One region of the Pantoea sp. X-Soil-YNGN-844 genome, then DNA from elsewhere that is predicted to be linked to it. Evidence: predicted binding sites of a transcription regulator. Region 1 holds the regulator's gene; each other region holds the start of a gene.
The links. The regulator sigma-54, encoded in region 1, starts transcription at its own class of promoters, with help from an activator protein. The targets are predictions, from matches to a motif close to GTTGGCACANNTTTCGCTNT.

Region 1 (7,251 bases):
GATAGCTTTACAGAAACTTACCGCTAAGATTTGGCGAAAATGGTCATTAAATTTACTTTTGCCGTTCAGACGGTCAAAATCAGCGGCTGTCTCGCCAAACAGAACCTTAAACCGGTCGGTAAAGGCATTGCCGGCCCGGGTTTTTACGCAAGGATTTTTCATGTTCGTAGCTTCTGCACTGCTGATTATCGGTTTGCTTTTACTGGCATATGGTGCCGATCGTCTGGTGTTTAGCGCCTCTATATTGTGTCGATCCTTTGGCATTCCGCCGCTGATCATTGGCATGACCGTTGTCAGCATCGGCACCTCGCTGCCAGAAATGATCCTCTCCTTTTCCGCGGCCCAGCATGGCCAGATGGATCTGGCAGTTGGCACCGCGCTCGGCTCGAATATTACCAACATTTTACTCATTCTGGGTGCCGCTGCGCTAATGCATCCACTCAGCGTTCATTCTAATCTGATACGCCGTGAACTGCCGTTGATGCTGCTGGTTACCCTGCTCAGCGGATTCATGCTGTTTGACAATCAGCTTAGTCGACTGGACGGAATTGGCCTGATCGCCATCGCCGCTATTTATCTGATGGTGGTGATTCGCATTGCGCGTAAAGCAGAACGGGACAACAACGACACCCTGACCCGCGAGCAGCTGGCCGAGCTGCCCCGTGAAGAGAGCGGAAACACGGTGGCCTTTCTCTGGCTGGCCGTCGCGCTGATAATTCTGCCGATGTCCACCCGCATGGTGATCGACAATGCCACCGCCTTTGCCGACTACTTTGGCGTCAGCGAACTGGTGATGGGCCTGACGCTCATCGCCGTGGGCACCAGCCTGCCTGAGCTGGCGACGGTGATTGCCGGGGCGCTGAAAGGTGAAGATGATATCGCGATCGGCAATCTGATCGGTGCCAACATTTATAATATTGCCATCGTGCTGGGCCTGCCGGCGCTGATTCACCCCGGCAGTATCGACTATCACGCCTTTGCTCGTGATTACTGGGTGATGCTGGGCGTCAGCGTGCTATTTGCCCTGCTCTGCCTGCTGCGTCGCCGACGCGTTGGCCGCATCAATGGCCTGATTTTACTCTGTGGTTTCTTCGTCTGGGTGACGCTGCTGTGGATGCAGCCGGCATTCATGGACGGCTAACAAGGACAGACTCACTATGTCATATCAGCAACCAACAGCATTTGATTTTCAGCAGGCGGGGAAAACCGTCCTGCGCATCGAGCGTGAAGGACTGGAACAGCTCGATCAATATATTAATGACGATTTCGCCCGCGCCTGCGCCCTGATCTACGCCTGTCAGGGTAAAGTGGTCGTGATGGGCATGGGTAAGTCTGGTCATATCGGCAAAAAAATGGCGGCGACCTTTGCCAGTACCGGTACGCCAGCCTTTTTTGTTCATCCGGCCGAAGCCAGCCATGGCGACCTGGGCATGGTGAGCAAAAATGATGTGGTGATCGCCATCTCCAACAGCGGTGAGTCGAATGAAATCCTCGCGCTGATTCCGGTGTTAAAACGTCAGCACATTGCGCTGATCTGCATGACAGGACGGCCTGACAGCGCGATGGGCCGGGTTGCCGATGTGCATCTGTGTGTCCATGTTCCGCAGGAAGCCTGCCCGTTAGGCCTTGCGCCAACCACCAGTACCACAGCCACACTGGTGATGGGCGATGCGCTGGCGGTTTCGCTGCTGGAAGCACGTGGATTCACGGCGGAAGATTTCGCCCTCTCCCACCCTGGCGGTGCGCTGGGCCGCAAACTGCTGCTGCATGTAGCGGATATCATGCACAGCGGCGATGAGCTGCCGCACGTCACCCGTGACGCCTCACTGCGTGATGCGCTGCTGGAGATTACCCGCAAAAATCTGGGCCTGACGGTCATCGTCGACGGTCTGATGAAAATTGAAGGTATCTTTACCGATGGTGACCTGCGCCGCATCTTTGATATGGGCATCGATTTTCAGCGCGCCACCATCGGGGAAGTGATGACGCCAGGTGGCATCCGCGTCCGGCCAAATATGCTGGCGGTTGAAGCCCTGAACCTGATGCAGACCAAAAACATTACCTCGATTCTGGTGGCCGATGACGACCATCTGCTCGGTGTGGTACATATGCATGACATGCTGCGCGCTGGCGTAGTCTGAACAGGAAAAGAAAATGCAACAGGTAACGCCCACGATTGACACCTGCTATGGACCGGTCAGTGCTGACGTCATGGCGCGCGCCAGCAACATTCGTCTGCTGATCTGCGACGTCGATGGCGTCATGTCCGACGGGGTGATCTACATGGGAAACAATGGTGAAGAGCTGAAAGCCTTCAACGTACGGGATGGTTACGGTGTACGCTGTTTGCTGACCGCCAATGTGGAGGTGGCTATTATTACTGGCCGCAATGCCCGTCTGATGGAAGATCGCTGCAAAACACTCGGCATCCGTCATCTTTATCAGGGGCAATCGGATAAGCTTTTGGCCTATCGTGAACTTCTGGATAAACTGTCTCTCTCTGATGATCAGGTCGCCTACATCGGTGACGACCTGATCGACTGGCCGGTGATGGCGAAAGTGGGATTAAGCGTGGCGGTAGCGGATGCACATCCGATACTGTTGCCGCGCGCGCAGTATGTTACGCGGATTGCGGGTGGACGCGGCGCGGTACGCGAAGTATGTGACCTGATCTTAATGGCGCAGAACAAATTTGAGGATGCCAAAGGGCAATCAGTATGAGTAAAAGCAGGCGTTGGATAACGCTGATTCTGACCTTGATTGCACTGGTTTTGATCGGCTGGAATCTTACCAACCAGGATGGCGATGGCACGCCAGTCGGGACGGATAGTCAGTCGCCGACCTATACCAGTGATGATTCTCACACTGTGGTGTATAACCCGCAGGGCGCGCTGTCATATAAACTGGTCTCTGACAAAGTGACCTATTTCTCGGATGACGAGCTGAGCTGGTTCGACAATCCGGTAATGACTACCTTTGATGAGAACAAAATTCCCACCTGGACGTTACGCGCAGATAAAGCAAAGCTCACCAAAGATCGTATGCTTTATCTGTATGGCCATGTTGAGCTGAATACGCTGACGCAGGATTCTCAGCTTGAGCGGATCAAAACCGATAATGCACAGATTAACCTTGTTACTCAGGACGTTACCTCTGATGACCAGGTGACATTGTATGGCCGCAGCTTTAACTCCACCGGCATGAAAATGCGCGGCAATTTACGGACAAAAAACGCCGAGTTAATCGAAAAGGTCAAAACCTCTTATGAAATTCAAAATGAACAAAAATAGCCTGAAGATTTTACTGGCCAGCATGTTACTGGCAACCAGCGTTCCGGCGCTGGCCCTGACCGGTGACTCGGACAAACCCGTCAATATTGACTCGCAGAATCAGGCGCTGGATTTGCAGGGCAATGTCGCGACCTTTACCGGCAATGTCATCGTGACGCAGGGCTCTATCAAAATCACGGCCGATAAAGTCGTGGTGACCCGTCCGGGCGGCGACAGCAAGAAAACCATCGTTGACGCCTACGGTAATCCCGCAACTTTCTATCAGATGCAGGACAGCGGCAAGCCGGTTCAGGGCCATGCCTCTAAACTGCACTACGAACTGGCCAACGATTTCGTTGAACTGACCGGCAATGCGTTCATTGAGCAGCAGGACAGCAACATCAAAGGCGATCGTATTACCTATCTGGTAAAAGAGCAGAAAATGCAGGCTTACAGCCAGGGCCAGAACAAGCGCGTCACGACCGTACTGGTGCCGTCGCAACTTCAGGATAAAGGTTCGTCCAACAGCGGAAAGAAGAGTAACTGATAGCTATGGCCACATTAATCGCAGAAAACCTGGCGAAGGCATATAAAGGCCGTCGCGTGGTAGAAGATGTCAGTCTGCAGGTAAAATCCGGCGAGATTGTCGGCCTGCTGGGTCCGAACGGGGCCGGTAAAACCACCACCTTTTACATGGTGGTGGGCATTGTGCCGCGTGACGCTGGCCGCATTGTCATTGATGATGAAGACATCAGCATCCTGCCGCTGCATGCGCGTGCGCGTCGCGGCATCGGTTATCTGCCGCAGGAGGCATCGATTTTCCGTCGCCTCAGCGTCTACGATAACCTGATGGCGGTACTGCAGATCCGTGATGACCTCACCGAAGAGCAACGTCAGGATCGCGCCCGTGAACTGATGGAAGAGTTCCACATCGAGCACCTGCGTGACAGCATGGGTCAGGCGCTGTCGGGTGGTGAACGACGTCGTGTTGAGATTGCCCGCGCGCTGGCTGCCAATCCTAAGTTTATTCTGCTGGATGAACCTTTTGCCGGTGTTGACCCTATTTCCGTTATCGACATCAAGAAGATCATTGAGCATCTGCGTGACAGCGGCCTCGGCGTTTTGATTACCGATCACAACGTGCGCGAAACGTTAGCGGTCTGTGAGCGGGCCTATATCGTCAGCCAGGGCCATCTGATTGCGCATGGTACACCCAATGAAATTCTTGCGGATGAGCAGGTTAAGCGGGTTTATTTGGGTGAAGAGTTCAGACTCTGATAAGGTGTCGTTAATACCGATGTTTACCTGGGAACTACCATCCTGTCTATGAAGCAAGGTTTACAACTCAGGTTCAGCCAACAGCTGGCAATGACTCCACAATTGCAGCAGGCGATTCGTCTGCTGCAACTCTCCACGCTTGAACTCCAGCAGGAGTTACAGCTTGCACTGGAAAGTAATCCTCTGCTTGAGCAGACCGATCTGCATGACGAGATTGACTCCCGGGAATCGTCAGAAGCCGAAGCGCTGGATACCCGTGAAGCGCTTGAGCAGAAAGAGATGCCTGATGAGCTGCCGCTGGATGCCACCTGGGATGAAATCTACACCGCTGGTACCCCTTCCGGCACCGGTACCGATTATCAGGATGATGAGTTGCCGGTCTATCAGGGCGAAACCACGCAGTCACTGCAGGATTACCTGATGTGGCAGGTCGAATTGACGCCTTTCAGCGATACCGACCGCGCGATTGCGACCTCTATCGTCGATGCTATCGATGACACCGGATATCTCACCGTCTCGCTTGAGGAGATCCTTGACAGCATCGGCAATGATGAGCTTGAAGCGGATGAGGTTGAGGCGGTGCTGAAACGCATCCAGCGCTTTGACCCGATTGGTGTGGGCGCACGTGATTTGCGTGACTGTCTGCTGGTTCAGCTCTCCCAGTATGCGCCAGAAACGCCGATGCTGACTGAAGCACGCCTGATTGTCAGCGAACATCTCGACCTGCTGGCCAATCACGACTTCCGCAGCCTGATGCGCGTCACGCGCCTCAAAGAAGAGGTGCTGAAAGAGGCGATGCTGCTGATTCAGTCGCTGGACCCGCGTCCGGGTCAGTCCATCAACACCGGCGAGCCGGAATATGTTATCCCCGACGTGCTGGTGCGTAAGGTTGGCAGCCGCTGGACAGTTGAACTCAATGCCGACAGCGTGCCGCGTCTGAAGATTAACCAGCACTACGCGGCAATGGGTGGCTCAACGCGCAATGACAGCGACAGCCAGTTCATTCGCAGTAATCTGCAGGAAGCGCGCTGGCTGATTAAGAGCCTTGAAAGCCGCAATGACACGCTGCTGAAAGTTACGCGCTGTATCGTTGAGCAGCAGCAGGCGTTCTTCGAGCAGGGTGAAGAATTTATGCGTCCGATGGTGCTGGCCGATATCGCCCAGGCCGTTGAGATGCACGAATCGACCATTTCCCGTGTGACCACGCAGAAGTATCTGCACAGCCCGCGTGGCATTTTTGAACTGAAGTACTTTTTCTCCAGTCACGTTAATACGGAAGGTGGCGGTGAAGCCTCCTCTACCGCGATCCGTGCTCTGGTGAAGAAATTAATTTCGGCGGAAAATCCAGCCAAACCCTTGAGCGACAGTAAACTGACCTCCATGTTATCTGATCAGGGGATCATGGTGGCACGGCGTACCGTCGCCAAATATCGTGAGTCTTTATCCATCCCGCCATCGAACCAGCGTAAACAGCTGGTTTGAAAGAAATGAGAAGGAAGACCTATGCAGCTGAACCTGACCGGGCAACATGTTGAAATCACGCCACCTTTACGTGAATTCGTCAGCGGTAAATTTGCCAAACTGGAACACTATTTTGAACATATCAATCAGGTCTATATTGTCCTGAAGGTTGAGAAAGTCACGCAGGTGGCTGACGCAACACTCCACGTGAACGGTGGCGAGCTGCACGCTACGTCGGAAGCGGAAGATATGTATGCGGCAATTGACGGGCTGATCGATAAACTCGCCCGTCAGCTGACCAAACACAAAGATAAACTGAAAAAACACTAACCTTCACGCTAGCTACGCGCGCATGGCGCGCAGAGCCGACAGGATGGGGCGGATAATCCGCCCCGTTTTGTCATCTGAGCAAGCGCCGTTTGTCGCACATATCAGCGCGCTGGTGGTGAATGGCCTGGTGAACACGCAAGTGAAACGATAATGAACAACGACCTTACACTGGAATTGAGCACAGTGCTTTCGCCAGACTGCACCCGCAGCGGCGTACACTGCCAGAGCAAAAAACGTGCGCTGGAAATCATCAGCGAACTGGCCGCTAAGCAGCTCAACCTGCCGCACCAGACGCTTTTCGAAGCGATTCTGACCCGCGAACGCATGGGCAGTACCGGTATTGGTAACGGAATAGCCATTCCTCACGGCAAGCTGGAAGAGGATACTCTGCGAGCGGTTGGGGTATTTATCAGCCTTGAGCAGCCGATTGCGTTTGATGCCGTCGACAACCAGCCGGTCGACCTGCTGTTTGCATTGCTGGTTCCGGCTGACCAGTGCAAAACACATCTGCACACCCTTTCACTGGTGGCAAAACGTCTGGCAGATAAAACGGTTTGCCGTCGTCTGCGTGCTGCGCAGAGTGATGAAGAGCTCTATGCCATTATTACGGAAGTCCAGACAGAGCAGTAACGCGTCTTTACCGGCCCGGTGCCGGTTTTAAAACGGGAGAGAAGGTCATGGTGCTGATGATCGTTAGCGGTCGTTCAGGCTCGGGGAAGTCAGTGGCGCTCCGTGCGCTGGAAGATATGGGATTCTACTGCGTTGATAACCTGCCGGTCGTGCTGCTGCCTGAATTGGCCAACTCGCTGGCGGAACGCAATATTTCGGCGGCGGTCAGCATCGACGTGCGTAACATGCCTGAATCCCCGGAAATTTTTGAAACCGCGCTGAATAATCTACCTGACACATTTTC
Region 2 (7,251 bases), 3.5 Mb from region 1:
TGCTGACGATGAGCAGGCTGAAGAAGATATGTACCGTCTGCTGAAGGGCAACTAAGCAGATTTGATCGGCATGCAGTTTCCGCATGCCGTACTTATCAGGTAAACAACAATGTTTTGGCCTGGATCAATTTTCGCGCTGCTGGCGACATGTTATCTGCTGTGGTTATTGTTTAAACTACGACGCCTGTCGCGGCTGAAGCAACGTTTACGTCGGGTCTCAACCCGCTCACCTTTCATCTCCTCTTCTTCGCGACCTTCTCTCAGACGACGTCACCGGAAGGAGTGAGCATGCCATCGCAGCAGATTGAGTGGGATCAGGCGTTAATTGAAAAGTACAATTATGCCGGCCCGCGTTACACCTCTTATCCCACCGCGCTGGAGTTCAGCGAGCACTACGCGGAAGGCGATTTTCAGCGAGCTGTGGCGCGCTACCCTGATCGTCCGCTGTCACTCTACGTCCATATTCCCTTCTGCCATCGTCTCTGCTACTTCTGCGGCTGCAATAAGATTGTGACGCGTCAGCGCCACAAAGCGGACCGTTATCTGGATGTGCTTGAGCAGGAGATCATTCAGCGTGCGCCGCTGTTTCGTCAGCGTCAGGTCACGCAGCTTCACTGGGGCGGCGGCACGCCAACTTTTCTCGACAATGCGCAGATTTCACGGCTGGTGGGTTTACTGAAGCAACACTTCAGCGTGGCCAACGATGTTGAAATGTCGATCGAGATTGATCCCCGTGAAATTGAGCTGGATATGATTGATCACCTGCGATCGCTGGGATTCAATCGTCTGAGCATGGGAGTACAGGACTTCAATAAATCGGTGCAGGAACGGGTTAACCGGGTGCAGGACGAAGAGGTGATTTTCGGCCTGATGGCGCGCGCCCGTGAACAGGGTATCAGCTCTGTCAGCATCGACCTGATCTATGGCTTGCCCCTGCAGACGCCAGCCAGCTTTGCCTGGACGCTGGAGCGGGTACTGGCGCTCAATCCCGATCGCCTTAGCGTGTTTAACTATGCACATCTGCCAGCGATGTTCGCGGCGCAGCGTAAAATCAAACAGGATGAACTGCCCTCCGCTCAGCAAAAGCTGGATATCTTACAGCAGACCATCGCGACGCTGACTCAGCAGGGCTACCAGTTTATCGGGATGGATCACTTTGCAAAGCCGCAGGATGAGCTGGCTATCGCGCAGCGGAAAGGGCAGCTGCATCGTAATTTCCAGGGATACACGACGCAGGGCGACAGCGATTTGCTGGGGCTTGGCGTTTCAGCCATCAGCATGATTGGCGACAGTTATGCGCAGAACCAGAAAGACCTCAACACCTGGTACAAGAGTGTTGAACAGCAGGGGAATGGCCTGTGGCGCGGCATCGCCTTAACCGACGATGATTGCCTGCGTCGTGACGTGATTAAAACGCTGATCTGTAACTTTTCGCTGGATTTTGCCGCGACAGAAGCGCAATGGGGAATTTGCTTCAGCGACTATTTTGCTGAGGACCTGGCGCTGCTGAAACCGTTAATGGCCGATGGGCTGGTGGTACAAACGGCTGGCGGGCTGGAGGTGACGGGGATTGGCCGGTTACTGATTCGTAATATCTGCATGTGTTTTGATCGTTATCTGCGTCAGAAAGCGCGTCAGCAGCAGTTCTCGCGCGTTATCTGAAGAAACGGGCTGGCGTCATCTGCCAGCCCGTACCGAACCGCTTACTCCATGCCCAGCTCTTTCAGCTTGCGCGTCAGCGTGTTTCGTCCCCAGCCCAGCAGACGTGCTGCTTCCTGCTTGTGGCCTTGCGTATGACGCAGCGCAGTGGTGAGCAGCGTACGCTCCATCTCTGGCTGGGCTTCTGACAGCAGATTCTGATGACCGGAACGCAGGGCGCGGTCGGCCCACTGTGCCAGCAGGGTTGCCCAGCTGTCAGGCAGCGACTGCACCGGATTTTCCGGGGTACTGGCTTCAAACAGTTCTCCGGGCAGATCCTGAATCAGTACTTCCTGGCCCGCTGCCATCACGGTCAGCCAGCGACAGGTGTTCTCCAACTGACGGACGTTACCGGACCAGTGAAGCCGGGTTAAGGCTGTCTCGGTTTCCGGATGCAGAATCTTCGCTTCCACCCCCAGCTCACGGGCCGCCACCTGCAGGAAGTAACGTGCCAGACGCGGGATGTCCTCACGACGCTCACGCAGCGGTGGCAGATGCACGCGAATCACATTCAGGCGGTGGAAAAGGTCCTCACGGAACTTGCCTTCCTGCACGCGTAATTCCAGATTCTGGTGGGTTGCGGCGATAATACGCACATCCACTTTCACTGGCGCATAGCCACCAACGCGATAGAACTGGCCATCGGCCAGCACGCGCAGCAGACGGGTCTGCACATCCAGCGGCATATCACCGATCTCATCCAGAAACAGCGTGCCGCCATCCGCCTGCTCAAAACGGCCCTGACGGATCTGGTTTGCGCCGGTAAAGGCACCTTTCTCGTGACCGAACAGTTCGGATTCAATCAAATCTTTGGGAATCGCCGCCATGTTCAGCGCGATGAAAGGCGCTTTGGTACGCGGACTATGGCGATGCAGCGCATGAGCCACCAGCTCTTTACCGGTACCGGACTCGCCGTTGATCAGCACACTGATCGACGAGCGCGATAACCGGCCAATGATACGAAACACATCCTGCATCGCCGGCGCTTCACCAATGATATCGGTGGTGGGTCCGCTGACCGGCTGATTTCGCGGCTGCTGCTGTTCCTGATAGTGACTGATGGCTCGTTCGACCAGCGCCACCGCTTCGTCGATATCAAACGGTTTAGGCAGGTAATCAAAGGCACCCTGCTGATAGGCGCTGACGGCGGCGTCCAGATCCGAATGCGCCGTCATTATGATGACCGGAAGCATCGGATGACGCTGCTTAATCTGTTTCAGCAGCGCCAGGCCATCCATACCGGGCATGCGAATATCTGACAGTAAAACGTCCGGGGTCTTGGTTGAGAGGGCATCCAGCACCTCGCTTGCGCTGTCAAAGGTCGCACAGCTCAAACCGGCTCCAGTGAGCGCGCGTTCAAGCACCCAGCGGATGGAGCTATCGTCATCGACGATCCAGACTATCCCTCGTTGCATAGAAACCTCACTGGCGAATAGGCAGGTAAACCGAAAATTCGGTGTGTCCCGGCCAACTGTTAAATTCTATTTTTCCTGAATGTTGATCAATCAGGCTACGGGCGATGGAGAGGCCTAAACCGGTTCCGCCTTCACGTCCGCTGACCATCGGATAAAACAGCGTATCCTGCAGCTGGGCCGGAATGCCGGGGCCATCATCTTCAATATCAATACGTGCCACCAGGCGATAACGCGTGCCGTGCAGCGTCAACTGGAAAGCAGTGCGGGTGCGGATAACAATGGTGCCACCGTCGTCGCCCAGCGCCTGAAGTGCGTTGCGAACCACGTTAAGCAGCACCTGTTCAATCTGGTCGGGGTCATGCGGCAGTTCCGGCAGGCTGGGGTCGTAATCCCGTACCAGCGAAACATTCTCCGGCAGCTCCATCGACACCAGATTGACCACCCGTTCGGCCACCTGATGAATGCTCTGCGTGATGTGCATGCCTGGCTGCTGCGGACCTAACAGACGATCCACCAGATTTCGCAACCGGTCGGCCTGTTCAATAATCACTTTGGTGTATTCATTCAGTGACGGATCGGGCAGGGCGCGGGATAGGAGCTGTGCCGCGCCGCGTAATCCGCCCAGCGGATTTTTAATCTCATGGGCCAGACCGCGAACCAGATCGCGAGCGGCGACCTGCTGCGCGTGCTGTAACTGCTCCTGACTGAGGCGACGCTGATTATCCATCGGCGCCATTTCCATCAGGATTAAGCCATCGGGTAACCGCTGGGCGGTCAGCGACATAATATGTGCGCGACCATCTACCACCAGCGTGACTTCACTGTCAGTAAATCCCTGGCCAGCCTCAAGACTCTCGCGCATCACCTCAATATTCAGCGAAAAGTAGCCGGTTAATTCCGGTAATGGTGTGCCGAACAATTTGCGTGAGCTTTGCGCCAGTAATTGCTGCGCCGCCGGGTTGGCGTAATGGATAACCAGATCGTTATCCACCAACAAAATACTGTTGATTAACGCGTTGAGAATCTGCCCCGCATCGGGCAGAGAGCCAGTTGCCATACAACGTTCCTCTGCACCAGTCAGGTGCATTTTAGTCTTTAAGCCGAAAAGAGGGCGAATGAACGGTGAATTCGCGGAGAAAAAAGCCCATCCGAAGATGGGCTAAAAGTTTCCACGGCAACAAAAACGTCTGACCAGTTAAACGCTGTAGTAAAGCTCGAACTCAACCGGGTGTGGCGTCAAGCGAACGCGATCCATCTCTGCTTTACGCAGTTCGATGTAAGCATCGATCGATTCGTCTGTGAATACACCGCCACGGGTCAGGAACTCGCGGTCTTCGTTCAGTGCATTCAGTGCTTCTTCCAGCGAGCCTGCAACTTTTGGAATCTCAGCTTCTTCTTCCGGTGGCAGGTCATACAGGTTCTTATCCATCGCGTCGCCAGGATGGATTTTGTTGATGATGCCATCCAGGCCAGCCATCAGCAGAGCGGTGAACGCCAGGTATGGGTTAGCGGCTGGATCCGGGAAGCGCGCTTCGATACGACGAGCTTTCGGGCTGGCAACAACCGGGATACGGATTGAGGCAGAACGGTTACGGGCAGAGTAAGCCAGCATAACCGGTGCTTCATAACCCGGGACCAGACGCTTGTAAGAGTTGGTTGTCGGGTTCGCCAGGGCGTTGATGGCTTTCGCGTGCTTGATGATACCGCCGATGTAGAACAGCGCCATTTCAGACAGGCCGCCGTACTTATCGCCAGCAAACAGGTTCTGGCCGCCTTTAGAGAGTGACATGTGGCAGTGCATGCCTGAACCGTTGTCGCCAAACATTGGCTTCGGCATAAAGGTCGCCGTTTTGCCGTAAGCGTGCGCAACGTTGTGAACGACATATTTGTAGATCTGAATTTCGTCCGCTTTTTTGGTCATGGTGTTGAAGCGGGTTGCCACTTCGTTCTGACCTGCGGTCGCCACTTCGTGGTGATGCGCTTCAACAACCAGGCCCATCTGCTCCATGGTCAGACACATGGCAGAACGGATGTCCTGTGATGAGTCAACCGGTGGAACCGGGAAGTAGCCGCCTTTCAGACCTGGACGGTGACCTTTGTTACCGCCTTCGTACTCTTTACCGGTGTTCCATGCCGCTTCGATATCGTCGATAGCCACATGTGAGCCGGACGTTGATGAACCGAAACGGATGTCATCGAACAGGAAGAATTCGGGTTCTGGTCCAAACAGCACGGTGTCCGCGATGCCGGAAGAGCGCAGGTAATCTTCAGCGCGCTTGGCGATAGAGCGTGGATCGCGATCGTAACCCTGCATGGTGCCTGGCTCAAGAATGTCACAACGGATGATCAGCGTAGAATCTTCGAAGAAAGGATCCATGACTGCCGTGGTAGCGTCAGGCATCAGCACCATGTCTGATTCGTTAATGCCTTTCCAGCCGCCAATAGACGAACCATCGAACATTTTGCCTTCTTCGAAGAAGTCAGCGTTAACCTGGTGAGCAGGGATCGTAACGTGCTGTTCTTTACCTTTGGTATCGGTAAAACGCAGGTCAACAAACTTAACTTCATGCTCGTTCATCATCGAGAGAACGTGTTCAGCGGACATACTCAACTCTCCTGGAAATGGTCTTTCATTATCTACATGGCGAGGAAACGTCGTTTCCGGAATGCGTTTGGGAAAACCACTCCCTGACTCATCTTTTCCGGCACGCTCTTCAACCGACATCTGTCTGGCGTTTACGCTTGATTTAGATAAAGCGAATTCTGTGCCAACTTTTTTGATGTTGCTTAAATCGCCTTGTGATGCACCTTTTTGTCATAAAGCGCCTGCACCACGATGGTCTTAATGCACCATTGCGGTGCTTAACGGTGATTTATTAGCACTATTTTGGTGCGCAGGACCAACTTAGTGCATTTTCTGCACCGGGAACAGGGCAAATTTGCGCCGATGCAATAAACTTTCAGTGAAAAGTGTGATCCTGTTCAGTCTTCCGCTTAATCCGTGTACAATACCGCGCTATTTCTAATGCCTGAGGCAAAGCTGTGATCGAAAATTTGCGTAACATCGCCATCATCGCGCACGTTGACCATGGAAAGACCACCCTGGTTGACAAACTGCTGCAACAATCCGGTACTTTTGATGCCCGTACCGAAGCAACCGAGCGCGTGATGGACTCCAATGATTTGGAGAAAGAGCGTGGGATTACCATCCTCGCAAAAAACACCGCCATTAAGTGGAATGACTACCGTATCAACATCGTTGATACCCCAGGACACGCCGACTTCGGTGGTGAAGTTGAGCGCGTCATGTCCATGGTGGACTCGGTGCTGCTGGTTGTAGATGCGATGGATGGCCCTATGCCGCAAACCCGCTTCGTGACCAAAAAAGCGTTCGCGCATGGTCTGAAGCCGATTGTGGTTATCAACAAAGTAGACCGCCCGGGTGCGCGTCCGGATTGGGTTGTGGATCAGGTATTTGACCTGTTCGTAAACCTGGATGCCACTGACGAGCAGCTCGACTTCCCTATCATTTTCGCCTCTGCGCTGAATGGTATTGCAGGTCTTGAGCACACCGATATGGCTGACGATATGACCCCGCTGTACCAGGCTATCGTTGATCACGTTTCACCTCCGCAGGTTGAAGTTGAAGCGCCACTGCAGATGCAAATCTCTCAGCTGGACTACAACAACTACCTGGGTGTGATCGGCATCGGCCGCATCAAGCGTGGTAAAGTGAAGCCTAACCAGCAGGTCACTATCATCGATAGCGAAGGCAAAACCCGTAACGCTAAAGTCGGTAAAGTCCTGACTCATCTGGGTCTTGAGCGTATCGACAGCGACCTGGCAGAAGCGGGCGATATCATTGCTATCACCGGTCTGGGCGAGCTGAACATCTCCGACACTATCTGTGACACGCAGAATGTGGAAGCGCTGCCAGCCCTGAGCGTCGATGAACCAACTGTAACCATGTTCTTTAACGTCAACACCTCACCGTTCTGCGGTAAAGAAGGTAAGTACGTGACTTCACGTCAGATCCTTGAGCGTCTGAACAAAGAACTGGTTCACAACGTAGCACTGCGCGTTGAAGAAACTGAAGATTCTGACGCCTTCCGCGTATCAGGTCGTGGTGAACTTCACC
Region 3 (7,251 bases), 560 kb from region 1:
CGCCCCGATAAATTAAATACGGGTTGGTGCCGGAACAGCAGCCGATGGCGTCACCTGAGTGGGTGAAGTCGACGGAACAGTCGTCGCTGCGCCCGGCTGGGTTGGCATCGCTACTGACGGTACCGGTACCAGCAGCAGTTCAGCTTTGGTGCCGCCCTGGTTGATGACCGGCTTCACGCCTTCAGTAACAAAGGCCAGCTTGCCGTCGATTGAGATGGCTGCGCTTAACAGAATGCGCGCGTTGGGCTGAATGTCGGCCGGGTTAAACGGTAATACAAACTGGAACGGTGCCTGTTTGCCTTCAGTACGCACCACGCGCTGCGACAGCACTTTTGATGGCGCGTCGGATACAGAGGCATCAGAAAGCGTCACGGTTAATACCGCATCCGGCGGCAGCGCAATACGCTGGCGGATAAAGACTGAACCACTTACGTTTGGCTGCGCAATCGCGGCCGTCTGTCCTGCAACTGCAGAACCCAGCGTTGGTGTTGGCACTGGTTTACTCTTGTCGGCACATCCCGCAACAGCAACCGCAATAACTACCCCACTGAACACATGCCTGAGTTTCATTGATGTCGTCTCCATTTGATCAAAATGATTGTCGGCAGCGAATCCTGCTTACAGCGCTTCACTCGCCGTATGTGCTTAATATTGGCACAAAAATGAAATTTTGCCTGGCACAGGCAAAGCGGAAAGTCTGATTGACGTCAACTGGTCCGATCTTTCACACTGAGCGGGTCACTATATTGAGGAATGCGCCATGAGTCAGGCACTGCAAAATCTGCTGAATTTATTGAATCTGGAAAAACTGGAAGAGGGTTTATATCGCGGCCAGAGCGAAGATCTGGGACTGCGCCAGGTGTTTGGCGGTCAGGTGGTGGGTCAGGCACTGTATGCCGCAAAGCAAACCGTCGCGGAAGATCGCATTATTCACTCATTTCACAGCTATTTTTTGCGGCCCGGCGATAGCCAGAAAGCGATTATCTATGATGTTGAAACGCTGCGTGATGGCAAAAGTTTCAGCGCACGCAGGGTCAGCGCCATTCAGAATGGTCAGCCGATTTTTTATATGACGGCCTCTTTCCAGTCACCGGAAAGCGGATTTGAACATCAGAATCCGATGCCGCAGGTGGCGGGGCCAGAAAACCTGTTAACCGAACAGGCGATGGCGCAGAAAATGGCGCATCTGCTGCCAGAAAAGTTACGTGAAAAATTTATTGCTGAACGTCCGCTGGAGATTCGCCCGGTGCAGATCCATAACCCGCTTCGTGGACATGTGGATAAACCGGAGCGTCAGGTCTGGATCCGTGCCACCGGCCCCCTGCCCGATGACCTGCGTATCCATCAGTACCTGCTCGGCTATGCATCCGACCTCAATTTCCTGCCGGTCGCGCTGCAGCCACATGGCAAAGGATTTTTAGAGCCGGATATGCAGGTCGCTACTATTGACCACTCGATGTGGTTCCATCGCCCGTTCGACTTCACTGAATGGCTGCTCTACAGCGTGGTCAGTACCTCAGCTTCTGGCGCACGCGGTTTTGTCCGCGGCGAGTTCTACAATCAGCAGGGTGTGCTGGTAGCGTCAACCGTTCAGGAAGGGGTAATGCGCCAGCGCAGCGAATAAAGAGAATAAAAAAAGGGGCGATTGCTCGCCCCCGATTGTTCATTTCAGTGCCTGTCCATTACTGGTTGTAAGCATTCTCGCCGTGGCTGTTTACATCCAGACCTTCGCGTTCATGCTCTTCCGGTACGCGCAGCCCGACAATCAGATCGGCCAGCTTGAAACCGATAAAGGCAACAACGCCTGACCAGACAATCGTCAGACCCACGCTGAAGAGCTGCACCCAGACCTGATGGCCCATGGTCACGCCCTGAGCATAGCCGACGCCGCCCAGTGAAGAGGAAGCAAACACGCCGGTCAGGATACAGCCGACAATACCGCAGACGCCATGCACACCGAATACATCGCATGGATCATCGACGCGCAGCCATTTTTTCAGGGTGGTGACGCCCCACAGTCCCGCGAGGCCGCCGACCAGACCGATGATTAATGCACCGCCAACGCCGACATAACCACAGGCCGGTGTAATCGCGACCAGACCCGCAATAAAGCCTGAGCAGGCACCCAGCAGAGAAGGCTTACCACGTACCGCCCACTCGCCAAAGGTCCATGCCAGTACGGCACCCGCTGTTGCCACCACGGTGTTCAGGAAAGCCAGTGCCGCGATTTCGTTTGCTGCTGAAGCTGAACCGGCATTAAAGCCAAACCAGCCAACATAAAGAATAGCGGTGCCGGTGAAGACCATCGGCAGGTTATGTGGCTTGAAGGCCTCTTTACCAAAGCCCGCACGTTTGCCAACCAGATAAGCACCCACCAGACCTGCGACAGCCGCGTTGATGTGCACCACGGTACCACCAGCGAAGTCCAGAGCGCCGTCCTGAGCCAGGAAACCGCCCGCCCAGACCATGTGTGCGATAGGTAAATATGAAAGCGTCAGCCAGACACCGACGAAGATCAGTACGGCAGAGAAACGGATACGTTCTGCAATGGCACCAACAATCAGGCCCACGGTAATACAGGCAAACGAGGCCTGGAATGCTACGTGGATATACTGATAGAAACTGCCCATAACGGCGGTGAGCTGAATGTTTTTCAACATGGCCCAGCCAAAGCCGCCAAAGAAGGCATTGCCTTCACTGAAGGCCAGTGAATAGCCGTAGACCACCCACAGCACGCAGACCAGCGAGAAGGTCACAGCAACCTGCGTCAGCATCGACAGAACGTTTTTGCCACGAATCAGACCGCCGTAAAACAGCGCAATACCTGGAATTGACATAAACAGCACCAGCGCGGTGCAAATCATCATAAATGCGTTATCAGCCTTGTCCGCAACGGCAGGCGCAGCCATTGCGAGTGAGGGTAACAGTGCCAGACTGGTGAGGCCCAGCTTCGTGAAAATTTTATTCATTTTTATTCCATCCCATCACAGTACTGAGTCTTAATTACAGAGCGGCTTCATCGGTTTCGCCGGTACGAATACGGATGACGCGCTGCAGTTCAGCCACGAAAATTTTACCGTCGCCAATTTTGCCGGTGTAGGCCGCTTTACTGATGACATCCACCACTTCGTCTAACTGATCGTCGGCAATCGCAATATCAATTTTGACCTTCGGCAGGAAGTTAACGCTGTACTCTGCGCCACGATAGAGCTCTGCATGGCCTTTCTGACGACCAAAACCTTTCACTTCGGAGACGGTCAGTCCCTGAATGCCGATAGAGGATAAAGCTTCACGTACATCCTCCAGTTTGAATGGCTTAATTACGACGGTAACCAGCTTCATTGGATCCCCTCCAGCGAGTAAATAGGTAACGTTTACGGACACGCAGGGATATAAGCAAAGCCTGTGCCAGAGTGTAAGAGTGACCTTAATCAGTGAGTCAGGCGAGACGGAGCAAGGGATGCTTCAAGGAAGATATGAATGAGAATGGGTGTGTGACAGGGATCGCAGCCTGACGCTGCACTCCTTTGGTGCTCCAGGCGTCAAAGGAGTGCATTTATACAGATTATTCCGATAAAGCTGCGCAAAAAAGGTGCAAGTCAGCTTTCAGATGTTACAGCTACGCCCGACGCCAGATCTTCCCCTGCCTGCTGCAGCTGATACATCTGCCAGTAGCGTCCCTGGAGCGTCCCTGGAGCGTCAGCAGTTGCTGATGCGTGCCCTGCTCAACCACACGACCACGATGCAGCACCAGAATCTTATCCGCATCAATAATCGTTGAGAGGCGATGAGCGATCACCACCAGTGTGCTGTGTTGCCGTAGCGTCGCAAGCGTCTGCTGAATGGCCTGCTCGGTGCCGGAATCGATGTTAGCGGTCGCCTCGTCGAGGATCAGGATCTGCGGCAGGTCAACCAGTACCCGGGCCAGCGCCAGCAGCTGCTTCTGCCCGACCGACAGGTTATTGCCCTGCTCGCCCAGCCGGGTGTGAATCCCCTCCGGCAGAGCATGCGCCAGCGGTGCCAGCTGCACCTGTTCCAGCACTGTCCAGACTGCCTCTTCGCTGATGTTGCGGCCCAGCCGCACATTGGCCAGCAGCGTATCGGCCAGCACCACCGGATCCTGCTGCACCATCGCGATACCGCGTCGCAGCACGGCATGGCTCAGGTCGCTAATCGGGCGATCATCAATACGGATTTCGCCGCGCGTCACCGGGTAATAACCCATCAACAGGTTAGCCAGGGTACTTTTGCCACTGCCGGTATGGCCCACCAGCGCCACAAACTCACGCGGTGCGACGTCAAGATTGATATCACTCAGCACATCGCGGTTTTCACGGTAGGCAAAACTGAGGTTGTTCAGGGCAATACGACCTGAAGCCAGTGGCTGCTGATCGGCACCATACTGCTGCTGGGCGGCATCCATCAGCTCGAAGATACGCTCGCCAGACACTACCGCCTGCTGCAGCATCGACTGCTGGGTGGTCAGCTCAATCAGTGGCTCATTCAGACGGCCCAGGTAAGTAATAAAGGCATAGAGCACCCCCACTTCAAACACGCCAGGCATCGAGAAACTGAACAGAATCAGCAGCCCGCACAGCACCATCGCTGAAAACAGGCTCAGCAATGGACGCAGCAGAAAGCCATCGAGACGCAGCGTCTCCATTCGCGCCAGATAGTGAGAGCGGCTTGCTTCGCCCATGCGCTCACCAAATCGCGCCTGCTGACGAAACTGCTGAATCACACTCATGCCGCTGATCACTTCATTGAAGCCGTTGTTGATGTCAGCCAGATAGCTGCGAACCCGTCGGGCAATCGGCGTGCTGTAACGCTGATAGATGAGCATCACTATCAGTACCAGCGGGAAGATCATCATTGCTACCAGCGCCATGCGCCAGTCAAGACTGAACATCGCCACCATCATGGCGCCGACCAGCGCAGCGCTGCGCAGTACGGTTGAAACTACCGTGACATAAAGATCGCGGATCACTTCGGTGTCATTCGTCACGCGCGAAATAATCTGCCCGACCGGCTGAGTATCAAAGGCGCTCAGCGGCTGACAGAGCGCGGCATTCATCACGTCACTGCGTAACCGCTGTACCACACCAATGGCGGCGCGATTGAACAGCAGCGCCTGCCAGTAGTGCAGCCCGGCGGCCAGTAGCTGAAGCAGGACAAAGCTGATGACCAGACCGGTCACCAGCCCCCAGGGCATCTGATGTTTCGCCACCAGGTTATCGATAAAGTAACTGACCAGCACCGGACCGGTTACTTCCGCCGCGGCAGCGATCCAGAGCATGCCTACCGCCAGCGACAGGGATTTACGCCAGGGCTTACCGTAGCTCAGCAGGCGCTTCAGGGTGGGCCACAAGCGGGCAGACTTAGCCATGCGGCACTCCTTTCTCATTTTCATCATCATCCAGCGCCGCTTCCAGTTGCTGGTAACGGTACATGTCACGATACCAGCCAGCGCTGGCGGTCAGCGCGTCATGATCGCCACGCTGTGCCACGCTGCCCTGTTGTAACACCAGAATTTCACTGGCTTCCGTCAGCGCCGACAGGCGATGTGCGCTGATAATCAGTGTTTTTCCCTGTCCCCAGATGCGCAGGTTATGCAGGATTTCGTGCTCGGTACGACCATCCACCGCAGAGAGCGCATCGTCCAGAATCAGGATTTCTGCGTTCAGCAGCAGTGCCCGGGCAATTGAAAGACGCTGCTTCTGTCCACCCGACAGCATCACACCTCGCTCCCCGACTTCGGTTTCATAACCCTGCGGCAGACGCAGAATATCGTCATGCACGCAGGCCAGCGTGGCGGCCTGTTCAATCTCCTGCCGGGTTGCGCCCGGTTTTCCCAGCGCAATGTTGTTCGCTACGCTGTCCGAAAACAGGAATGGTGTCTGGCTAACCACGGCGAGACGACTGCGCCAGCTGTCCAGCCGCAACTGCGTCAGCGGGATCTGGTGATAACGGATGTCGCCCTGCTGAATATCAAAATGGCGCTGGATCAGGCTCAGTAAGGTACTTTTTCCGCTGCCGGTTGGCCCGCACAGTCCCAGCATTTCGCCGGGCTTAAGCTGGAAGCTGACATCACTTAACACCGGAGCCGCGCTGGCCGGATAGTGAAAGGCGCGAATCGCGACCTGCAGCGTACCCGGTTCAGGTGGCAGAGATTTATCGCCATCTTCCACCGCGGGCGCTTCCGCCAGCAATGCACCGATGCGGCTCCAGGCGGCGCTGCCGCGTTCGACGATATTGAACATCCACGCCAGGGCGAGCATCGGCCAGATCATCAGGCCAAGATACATCACAAAGCTGGTCAGCTGCCCCAGCGTCATCTGCTCATGCCACACCAGCCAGCTGCCGCCGCCAATCGCCAGCAGGTTTGAGAAACCAATAGCGATGTAGATTGTGGGATCGAAACGGGCATCGACTCGCGCCACGCGCAGGTTCTTTTCACCGGTGTCGCGGGCGATATCGGAGAATTGCTGCGACTGATGCTGTTCAAGACCAAAGGATTTAATCATCCGTATGCTGGTCAGGCTCTCCTGCGTCTGATCGTTAAGGCTGGAGAAGGCCGCCTGGGCCAGTTTAAAGCGATGATGCAGCTGATTACCGTAGCGATGGATGACGATTGCCATAATGGGCATCGGCACCAGCGCCAGCAGGGTCAGCTGCCAGCTGATCTGCGTACTCATCACCAGCAGCACCACGCAGCCCATCACCAGCGAGTCGACCAGCGTCAGCACCCCTTCCCCGGCCGCAAACACCACCCGATCCACATCGTTAGTGGCACGCGCAATCAGGTCACCGGTGCGGTGACGCAGATAAAATGCCGGTTGCTGCCGACTCAGCTGGCGATAGAAATCTTCGCGCAGCTCAACCGCCAGCTGGTAGGAGGCACCAAAGAGCAGCACGCGCCAGACATAACGCAGCAAATAGACCACCACTGCGGTTGCCAGCATGATACCAATCCACATCATGATGCGGCTGGTACTCATGTTGTCACGTGTGACACCATCAACAATGACACCGACGACATGCGGCGGCAGCAACTGCAGAACAGCAATCACAATCAGCAGGATGACCGCGCCCAGATAGCGCCGCCACTCCCGCAGAAAATACCAACTTAATTGACTGAATAATCGCACAACGCTGTTCTCAATTTCAGGCCCTCAGGGGGCGACAGGTAAAGCCGTGGTGTATTTAATCTCTTCCATGGCGAAGCTGGATGTCACATCAATCAGGCCGGGC
Region 4 (7,251 bases), 2.7 Mb from region 1:
AGAAAGGAATTTCCTTAACTATAGATTCATTGAAGGTTATGAAATCAGCAATTTCGAAAAATATAAAGTTAGCTATGCATGGGCATCAGCACATTTTTAATATGTCAGAATATACACAATTTGAAAGAAGCAACTTTAATAGTAAAAAGTCTTTAAGAATTATATCAAATGGTAGTGTTAGTGTAGATCAACAACAACGTATGAATGGCGAGCGAAATAGTTACTCCATCTTGGAGGTTACTGATAGTGGGCTTAAGGTAACTGTGCGGGAATTTGTACATAGTTCTCATAATGGTGTGACGATTATGGAGACATTTATTAATTAATTATACTAAGTGTGATTGGGAAACCGTACGATCACACTTGAATCTTATGAAAGCTCTTACTTCAGACTTCATTATTTTATTTAATTTTATCTAAAAATTAAATAAATTATATATATATTCTGACTCGCCCTGCCTTACGCGCATACACTCGCATTAAAATGTTCGGCCTGTCGTTTGACAGCATCATGCGGGAGTATGGGAATCACTACCTGAAGCGGCGCACAAAGGCAGGGATGCAAACCAACCTCGATATCACGTAGGAAAGCAGCAGCGACTGGCCGCCAAAATGCGATGACCCCACAGCGAGATGACTAAGCAGAACCGCCGAAAGCCGGTTTTTTACGTCCATGCTTCATTAATGATGAATAATATCCTTCACCCTACACTCATCGATCACCACGTAATAGATTGTTTTATATCAATAAAAATGAAAGGTGAACAGTGTGAAAGATTTATCAAAAAAACTAATTTTTCCGTATTATGAATGCATGTTTTGAAATGGAATAACTTAGATGGAAGCCACAAAAAAATTTATCCTAGATGGGCTGGCGGAATTTGGTTTAAGCGACCTTCCCGGAAGGCCTTACGATAGTTCGTTTCAACTTTTAGCCTCTCCACCACAAAGAAAACGCGTGATTATGATGGGATTCAATGGCTCACTCGTTGATGCCCATATCACCAATGCGCAGTCCATCGAAAGGGATTTCGAATCACCTTACATATCTAATGTTCAAAACGGGATCGAAGGAGCGTGGGGAATAACTCACCTTGCTAAGCGGTTGCAACAAATCCCAATGGGGCTTGGCTATGATTGGCAACATGTCCTTTACACCAATGCTCTCATGATGTGTTCAAAGAATGCAGCATCACTAAAAGTGGAAGCGCTTGCCAAAAATCAATCTCTAGAAGAGATTACGATAAACTCTATGCGATTCTTTGAGAATGTAACGCTGCCCCTTTGCAATCCAGAAGTAATTATCGCTTATAGCAATGGCTTATCTTCATTGTCCGCTGCCGGATTATTGCTCAACCATTTTGGCGACGTAAGTACATTGAAGTATTCCCATCCTAAAGGGTATTACACCACTTACGCCTTTTATGCTAATTTCCACGGCCAACGGGTTCCAGTTGTGTGCGTGCGGCATATGTCGAGGTTCAAACCTCATGAAGAGTATATAAAATCAGCTATTTCGCTGATGAAATAAGATGGCTAGATTTTAAGTTTAAACCTGCTACATCCCTTGATTGGTATACGTTTAGGTATACGCGAAAAACTTGAATTGAGGAAAAAAATTAATTTTCATGTGCTTACATCGTTTTTTCAGACTCCGCCAGCCCCAAAATTCTTGGCTGAGGGTTACCAGAACCCTCATCGAAGTCCTGAGAGCCCGCAAGGTGAAAGCCTTGCGGGCTTTTTTGTGTCTGTAATCGGTCAAAGTGATCCAAACCAACCCGGCAATTGTGGAGCGGTGACGGTGCCCGCATCAATGCCATCATCGGCAGCATATCGAGCCGCTGGATGATCCTGCACATGTCGGAGCCAATGAACTCTATAGGGGGAATGTCAGTATCAGTCCGCGTCAGGCCTGGCATTACCTCTACAACGACAGACTGCCTGAATGGAGGCCAGCAGCCTCAAGAATCCGTTCAGTATGAAAATCCGGCGGATAGCATAACGAGGCTATTTTCAATTTCATTAGCACATTTGTTATATTCGTGGAGTTGCTCATCTAACAGGGACTGAAAATGGATACGGCCTTACTTAGTGCGCTGGACTCAGACGGCAAAGCGAAATTTGAAAGCGCGGTGAACGCCCTACAAGGCGATGTTTCTGCAGCAGCGGCAAGGCTCTCTGTCGATCCACGGCTGCGTCTTGAGTACTCTAAACGCATTAAAGAAATGGCGGAGGATCTAAGAGCAAAAGCGAATAGTGGCATTGTCAGCTTGGATAAAGCTGCAATGGAGGCACAGGAAACCAGAAATCTGATAATGGATATGGTGCGCACCCGGAGTACGCCACTTGGCAGGGCAATGGCAGAAAGGATCAAGACTTCAGGCGTAACGCTTAATGAATTAGTCGCCAAAAAAACTGCCGCTATGTTCGGGCCAAAGGCTAATTTTTACAGCTTAACTGAAACACAAAAAAATCAGGTTTATGCTGCGATTATAGAGTCAGCGGGTAAATCAAATCCTCAGGTCAACCTGAGAATGATGAAATTATCCCGTGCAGCTAAAGGCTTGATAGTTCTTTCTATCGGGGTATCTGTGTATGAAATATACACGTCAGACAACAAAGCCTCAGAAACCGGCAGGCAGGTTGCTATTAACGGAGCTGGTATTGCGGGCGGTTGGGCTGGCGGTGCCGTTGCTGGTTTAATGTGTGGACCTGGCGCACCCGTATGCGTGCTATTAGGCGGATTCGTCGGCGGTGCTTTAGCCGCGTGGGAAATGGGCAACTGGTGGAAATAGAAATGGAAGAAGTCACTACACTATCCCTGTCGGAAGTTAATGAGGCAACAGATACCGCCCAGGCTCGTTCCGAAGTTTTGATTGGCGGCATCTCAACGGGAATTATCATCCCTGGAAAAGTGCTTGAAGGTTCGATAAGAATTGATGAGCGCCGCTATCTTTTATTCATAACAGATGACGTTCTTTTTGAAGAGATGCTGACGCTCCTGCTGTTAGATCTCTCTCAGGGAATTTTAGAGGAACTGACTATTGGGGGTAGTTATACTTCAGGTCATTTCGAGGCTTTGAAAGTTTCACCTCATTCTGCAAGTTTCCGCTTCATCGGTGATACCACGTGGACAGTAAAAGTATCAGCATCGCCAACGTTTAAGATTCCCTTTTCCGATCCTCCCGGAGTAAGCCGCCCAATGGGATTGAGAAAATACATTGATATCAATGCTAACCCTGCACCAGCCAAAGCAGATGGTAGTAGATAGGGTAATCTGAAGCTCCTTTAACCTATCAGCGGAGCAGGTGACCAGGCAGCAGACAAAACGGCATTGGTGTACGCTTAGGAATATCAGTTAGAGTTGAATTAATAACAAAGTATATCAAACATAAAATTTCAACTAATACTCAGACTCCGCCAGCCCACCAAATCCCTGGTTGATGGTTACCACAACCATCATCGAAGTCTTGACAGCCCGCACGGTACAAGCCCTGCAGGCTTTTTTGTGTCCTAAATCCCAATATTTCAAACACCTGTTCATCTTTTTTCGATAACGCCTTTCTGCGCATCGCCTCCAAAGCCAGCCTATACCGGATGACCTTTCTGACTGGCCACCATCCGTCTCCCACGCACCATCTCAGCGCACTCATTTTTTGCACCCCATCACATTTATTCCGCCCGCAATTCTATTACTAATTGAATTTAATGACTTTTTTAAACTGGCACACATCCTGCTTTATTGCTTTACGTACGCATTTATGTATCGGGATGACTGTCTCAGAGATTTAGCTTTAGCAGCTAAAGGTCTGGGCAAGTACGACGAAAAAAAGTGGTTAAACAGAGCAAAGCGTAATTCTGGAGAAAGATAATGGCCTTAATGAGCGAACCGGTAGTAATAGCGAAACACAGCAAGTGGGTACAGCTTCTGCTTGGATTACTTTGCATGGCAGCCATTTCCAGCCCGCAATATGTCTGGACGCTGTTGACCAAACCGATGATTGCTAAACTCGGCGTCGGGCTGGCGGAACTGCAGGTCACATTCTCGCTGCTGATTATTCTGCAGACCTTTTTCTCACCTTTTCAGGGTCGGCTGGTCGAGCGCTTTGGACCACGTCTGCTGATCTCCATCGGTACACTGATGGCGGGTTTCAGTTGGGTGATCGCTGCCCGGGTCAACAGCCTCACCTCACTGTATCTGGCCTACGGCTGCCTTGGCGGACTGGGGACGGGTATTGTTTACATCGGCGTGGTGGGACTGGTGATGAAGTGGTTTCCACAGCAGCGCGGCTTTGCCGCCGGAACCGTGGCGGCGGGCTACGGCATGGGGGCAATTTTCACCACCTTCCCGATTTCTATTTCTCTTAATAGCTACGGGCTGGAACAGACGATGACGACATTTGGCCTCATCTTCGCCGCTGTGGGTCTTCTCGCCAGCCAGAACCTGAGACTGCCTGAAACCAGCATGATGATACCGGCCAGCAAAACACCGTCTCCCGTGCTGGGCCAGCGCCAGTTTAAATCCGGGGAAATGCTGCGCCAGCCGTTGTTCTGGCTGATGTTCATGATGATGACCATGATGTCGACTTCAGGGCTGATGGTGACTTCGCAGATGGCGATTTTTGCCGAAGACTTCGGCATCAGCAAGGCGGTAATTTTCGGTATGGCCGCCCTTCCGCTTGCGCTGACCATTGATCGTTTTACTAACGGTTTAACGCGTCCCCTATTTGGTTTTATTTCTGACCGCTACGGCCGTGAAAATACGATGTTTATTGCCTTCGCGCTGGAAGGTGTGGCGATGACGCTGTGGCTTGCCTGCCGCGAAGATCCGTTGCTCTTCGTACTGCTTTCAGGCGTCGTGTTCTTTGGCTGGGGCGAAATCTTCTCACTGTTCCCATCCACACTGACCGACACCTTTGGCAGCGAAAATGCTTCAGCGAACTATGGCTGGCTGTATATCTCGCAGGGTATCGGCGCGATCTTTGGCGGTCCGCTGGCGGCGCTGATGTATCAGCACACCCATAACTGGCACCTGGTCTTTGGCTGCGCGATTACCTTCGACTTCATCACCGCCGGTCTGGCGTTGTGGGTTCTCAAGCCCTGGCGTGCGCGATTTATGCAGACACAAAATACTCTTTCACGCTGATTATCCGGTAGTGAATAAAGCGCTTAAAACAGCGTCCCCCGACTGCGTGTATTGCCATTGAAAATACTTCGCCTGTCAGAACTCCGGGAGCATCGTTGAGACTCTGTTCGATAGTCGAGAAAGTGACCATCCCCTGATCTTCCTTCTCTTCTCTCCGTGAATTAAAACGCCCCGGCAGTCGGGGCAAAGTCCCTTTTACTCGGTCCAGTAAGTGCCGGTCGGTACGACGGCGAGGAACGGGTTATAGAATTGCGTTTACTACGCATCGGGATCGGCAAACTGCTGCGGATAAAACACCCTGGCGAAGAACTGCACGGCCAGCACGTTACAGGAGGAATGGTACCAGATGCCAAAACTGCGACCGGCTTCAACCGCTTTCAGCGTGCTGATACCTTTACGCGCCAGCAGCGGCTTCAGGCTGGCACTCGCCTGTTCTGCAGTAGTCTGCGCCCCCAGCACTAAACCGGCGGGTAGCGGATCGCCCGCTTTCAGCGGTCTGGTGCCACCGCGACCAGATAGACAGCCGGCTGCGCGGCGATAACTTTTTCCAGATTGACCAGCCCGAGCACGCCCGGCAGATCGATAAAATCCCGCATATTACCGTTACCGTCTGAGCGACAGTATTCATGGGCTGAAGACGCCTGAGCCATGACCATTTCTTTCATCACGTCACACTAAGCGCCATATTAAGACATTACTGCTCTGCGCCTGCACCAAACAAGTGCTTTAACCCTTGCACTATCACGGCTTTGCACCGTTCCGCTTCTTCTGAGGCTGGCACACTTTATGCTTGGATAGATTGACAGCCTTTAACGTCTGCGAGGTGACGATGCTGAATATCAATCTCTCCGCTTCACCCTTTTTTGATGAGATGCTTCTGGCTGAAGGTGAACACCGTGACCACTACGCCGCCTACTGGCAATGGCTGCAGCAGGCCGATCACCAGGCGGTACAGCGCAAGCGGGAAGAGGCCGCCCTCCTGTTTCACCGGGTAGGGATTACCTTCAATGTCTACGATGACGATAATGGTGCTGAACGGTTGATCCCGTTCGACAGCGTGCCACGTATTATCCCGGCCGCCGAATGGGCCATGCTCGATGCCGGCATTCGTCAGCGTGTGCAGGCGCTCAATGCCTTTCTCTACGATATCTACCATGAACAACATATTCTGAAAGCGGGCGTCATTCCGGCAGAACAGGTTCTGGCTAACGAACAGTATCAGCCCTGTATGCAGGGTGTTGATCTCCACCGTAACATCTACGCACACATTATCGGCGTGGATATGGTGCGCAACAGCGATGGTGAATATTACGTTCTGGAAGATAACCTGCGCACCCCCTCCGGCGTCTCCTATATGCTGGAGAACCGTAAGATGATGATGCGGCTCTATCCTGAACTATTTGCACAGCAACGCATTGCGCCCGTAGAACGTTATCCGTCGCATCTGCTGCAAACGCTGCGCGAAAGCTCACCCGTCAACGATCCTACCGTGGTGGTATTAACCCCAGGCCGCTTTAACAGCGCTTACTTCGAACACAGCTTCCTGGCCCAGCAAATGGGCGTGGAACTGGTTGAAAGCGCCGATCTGTTCGTGAAGGATGGCATGCTGTTCATGCGCACGACGGCCGGGCCATGCAGAGTACATGTGATCTATCGTCGGGTTGATGACGCCTTCCTCGATCCGCTGGCGTTCCGACCAGACTCCATGCTCGGCGTACCGGGACTGCTATCGGTTTATCGGGCTGGCAATGTTGTCCTGGCCAATGCCATCGGCACGGGCGTGGCTGATGACAAATCTATCTACCCCTACGTCCCGGATATGGTGCGCTTTTATCTGCAGGAAGAACCGATCCTCAACAACGTGCCCACCTGGCAGTGCAGGCATAAAAATGAGCTGTCGTATGTGCTGGCCAACCTCGAAAAAATGGTGGTAAAAGAAGTTCATGGCGCTGGGGGTTACGGCATGTTGATTGGCCCCGCCGCGAGCAAAGCTGAGCTCGCCCACTTCCGTGACCTGTTGCTGGCGCGTCCGCAGAATTACATCGCGCAAAACACGCTGGCGTTGTCCACCTGCCCCACGTTTGTCAACGACGGCCTGGCACCAC

Region 2: a site for sigma-54 is predicted at 5,867-5,886, ahead of glnA (glutamate--ammonia ligase). Genes of this name have one in related genera too.
Region 3: a site for sigma-54 is predicted at 3,394-3,413, ahead of glnK (P-II family nitrogen regulator). Genes of this name have one in related genera too.
Region 4: a site for sigma-54 is predicted at 5,920-5,939, ahead of AC6I8C_RS14460 (circularly permuted type 2 ATP-grasp protein). Genes of this name have one in related genera too.

Annotation. Positions count from the first base shown of each region.
Region 1 is NZ_AP036007.1:458,429-465,679, reverse strand. It holds gene AC6I8C_RS02040 (hypothetical protein) at 1-162, opposite strand, end outside; gene AC6I8C_RS02035 (calcium/sodium antiporter) at 161-1,141, shown strand; gene kdsD (arabinose-5-phosphate isomerase KdsD) at 1,158-2,141, shown strand; gene kdsC (3-deoxy-manno-octulosonate-8-phosphatase KdsC) at 2,155-2,721, shown strand; gene lptC (LPS export ABC transporter periplasmic protein LptC) at 2,718-3,290, shown strand; gene lptA (lipopolysaccharide ABC transporter substrate-binding protein LptA) at 3,265-3,816, shown strand; gene lptB (LPS export ABC transporter ATP-binding protein) at 3,822-4,547, shown strand; gene rpoN (RNA polymerase factor sigma-54) at 4,596-6,029, shown strand; gene hpf (ribosome hibernation promoting factor) at 6,051-6,338, shown strand; gene ptsN (PTS IIA-like nitrogen regulatory protein PtsN) at 6,489-6,968, shown strand; gene rapZ (RNase adapter RapZ) at 7,016-7,251, shown strand, end outside.
Region 2 is NZ_AP036007.1:3,980,750-3,988,000, reverse strand. It holds gene yihI (Der GTPase-activating protein YihI) at 1-55, shown strand, start outside; gene hemN (oxygen-independent coproporphyrinogen III oxidase) at 289-1,662, shown strand; gene glnG (nitrogen regulation protein NR(I)) at 1,704-3,113, opposite strand; gene glnL (nitrogen regulation protein NR(II)) at 3,121-4,170, opposite strand; gene glnA (glutamate--ammonia ligase) at 4,309-5,718, opposite strand; gene typA (ribosome-dependent GTPase TypA) at 6,156-7,251, shown strand, end outside.
Region 3 is NZ_AP036007.1:1,015,908-1,023,158, reverse strand. It holds gene AC6I8C_RS04550 (MGMT family protein) at 1-11, shown strand, start outside; gene AC6I8C_RS04545 (YbaY family lipoprotein) at 13-570, opposite strand; gene tesB (acyl-CoA thioesterase II) at 761-1,624, shown strand; gene amtB (ammonium transporter AmtB) at 1,683-2,969, opposite strand; gene glnK (P-II family nitrogen regulator) at 3,004-3,342, opposite strand; partial or broken gene AC6I8C_RS04525 (SmdB family multidrug efflux ABC transporter permease/ATP-binding protein) at 3,600-5,386, opposite strand; gene AC6I8C_RS04520 (SmdA family multidrug ABC transporter permease/ATP-binding protein) at 5,379-7,148, opposite strand; gene AC6I8C_RS04515 (Lrp/AsnC family transcriptional regulator) at 7,173-7,251, opposite strand, start outside.
Region 4 is NZ_AP036007.1:3,118,128-3,125,378, forward strand. It holds gene AC6I8C_RS14425 (metallophosphoesterase family protein) at 1-326, shown strand, start outside; gene AC6I8C_RS14430 (hypothetical protein) at 839-1,531, shown strand; gene AC6I8C_RS14435 (hypothetical protein) at 2,073-2,795, shown strand; gene AC6I8C_RS14440 (hypothetical protein) at 2,798-3,271, shown strand; gene oxlT (oxalate/formate MFS antiporter) at 3,872-5,146, shown strand; gene AC6I8C_RS14450 (hypothetical protein) at 5,405-5,605, opposite strand; gene AC6I8C_RS14455 (hypothetical protein) at 5,635-5,811, opposite strand; gene AC6I8C_RS14460 (circularly permuted type 2 ATP-grasp protein) at 5,976-7,251, shown strand, end outside.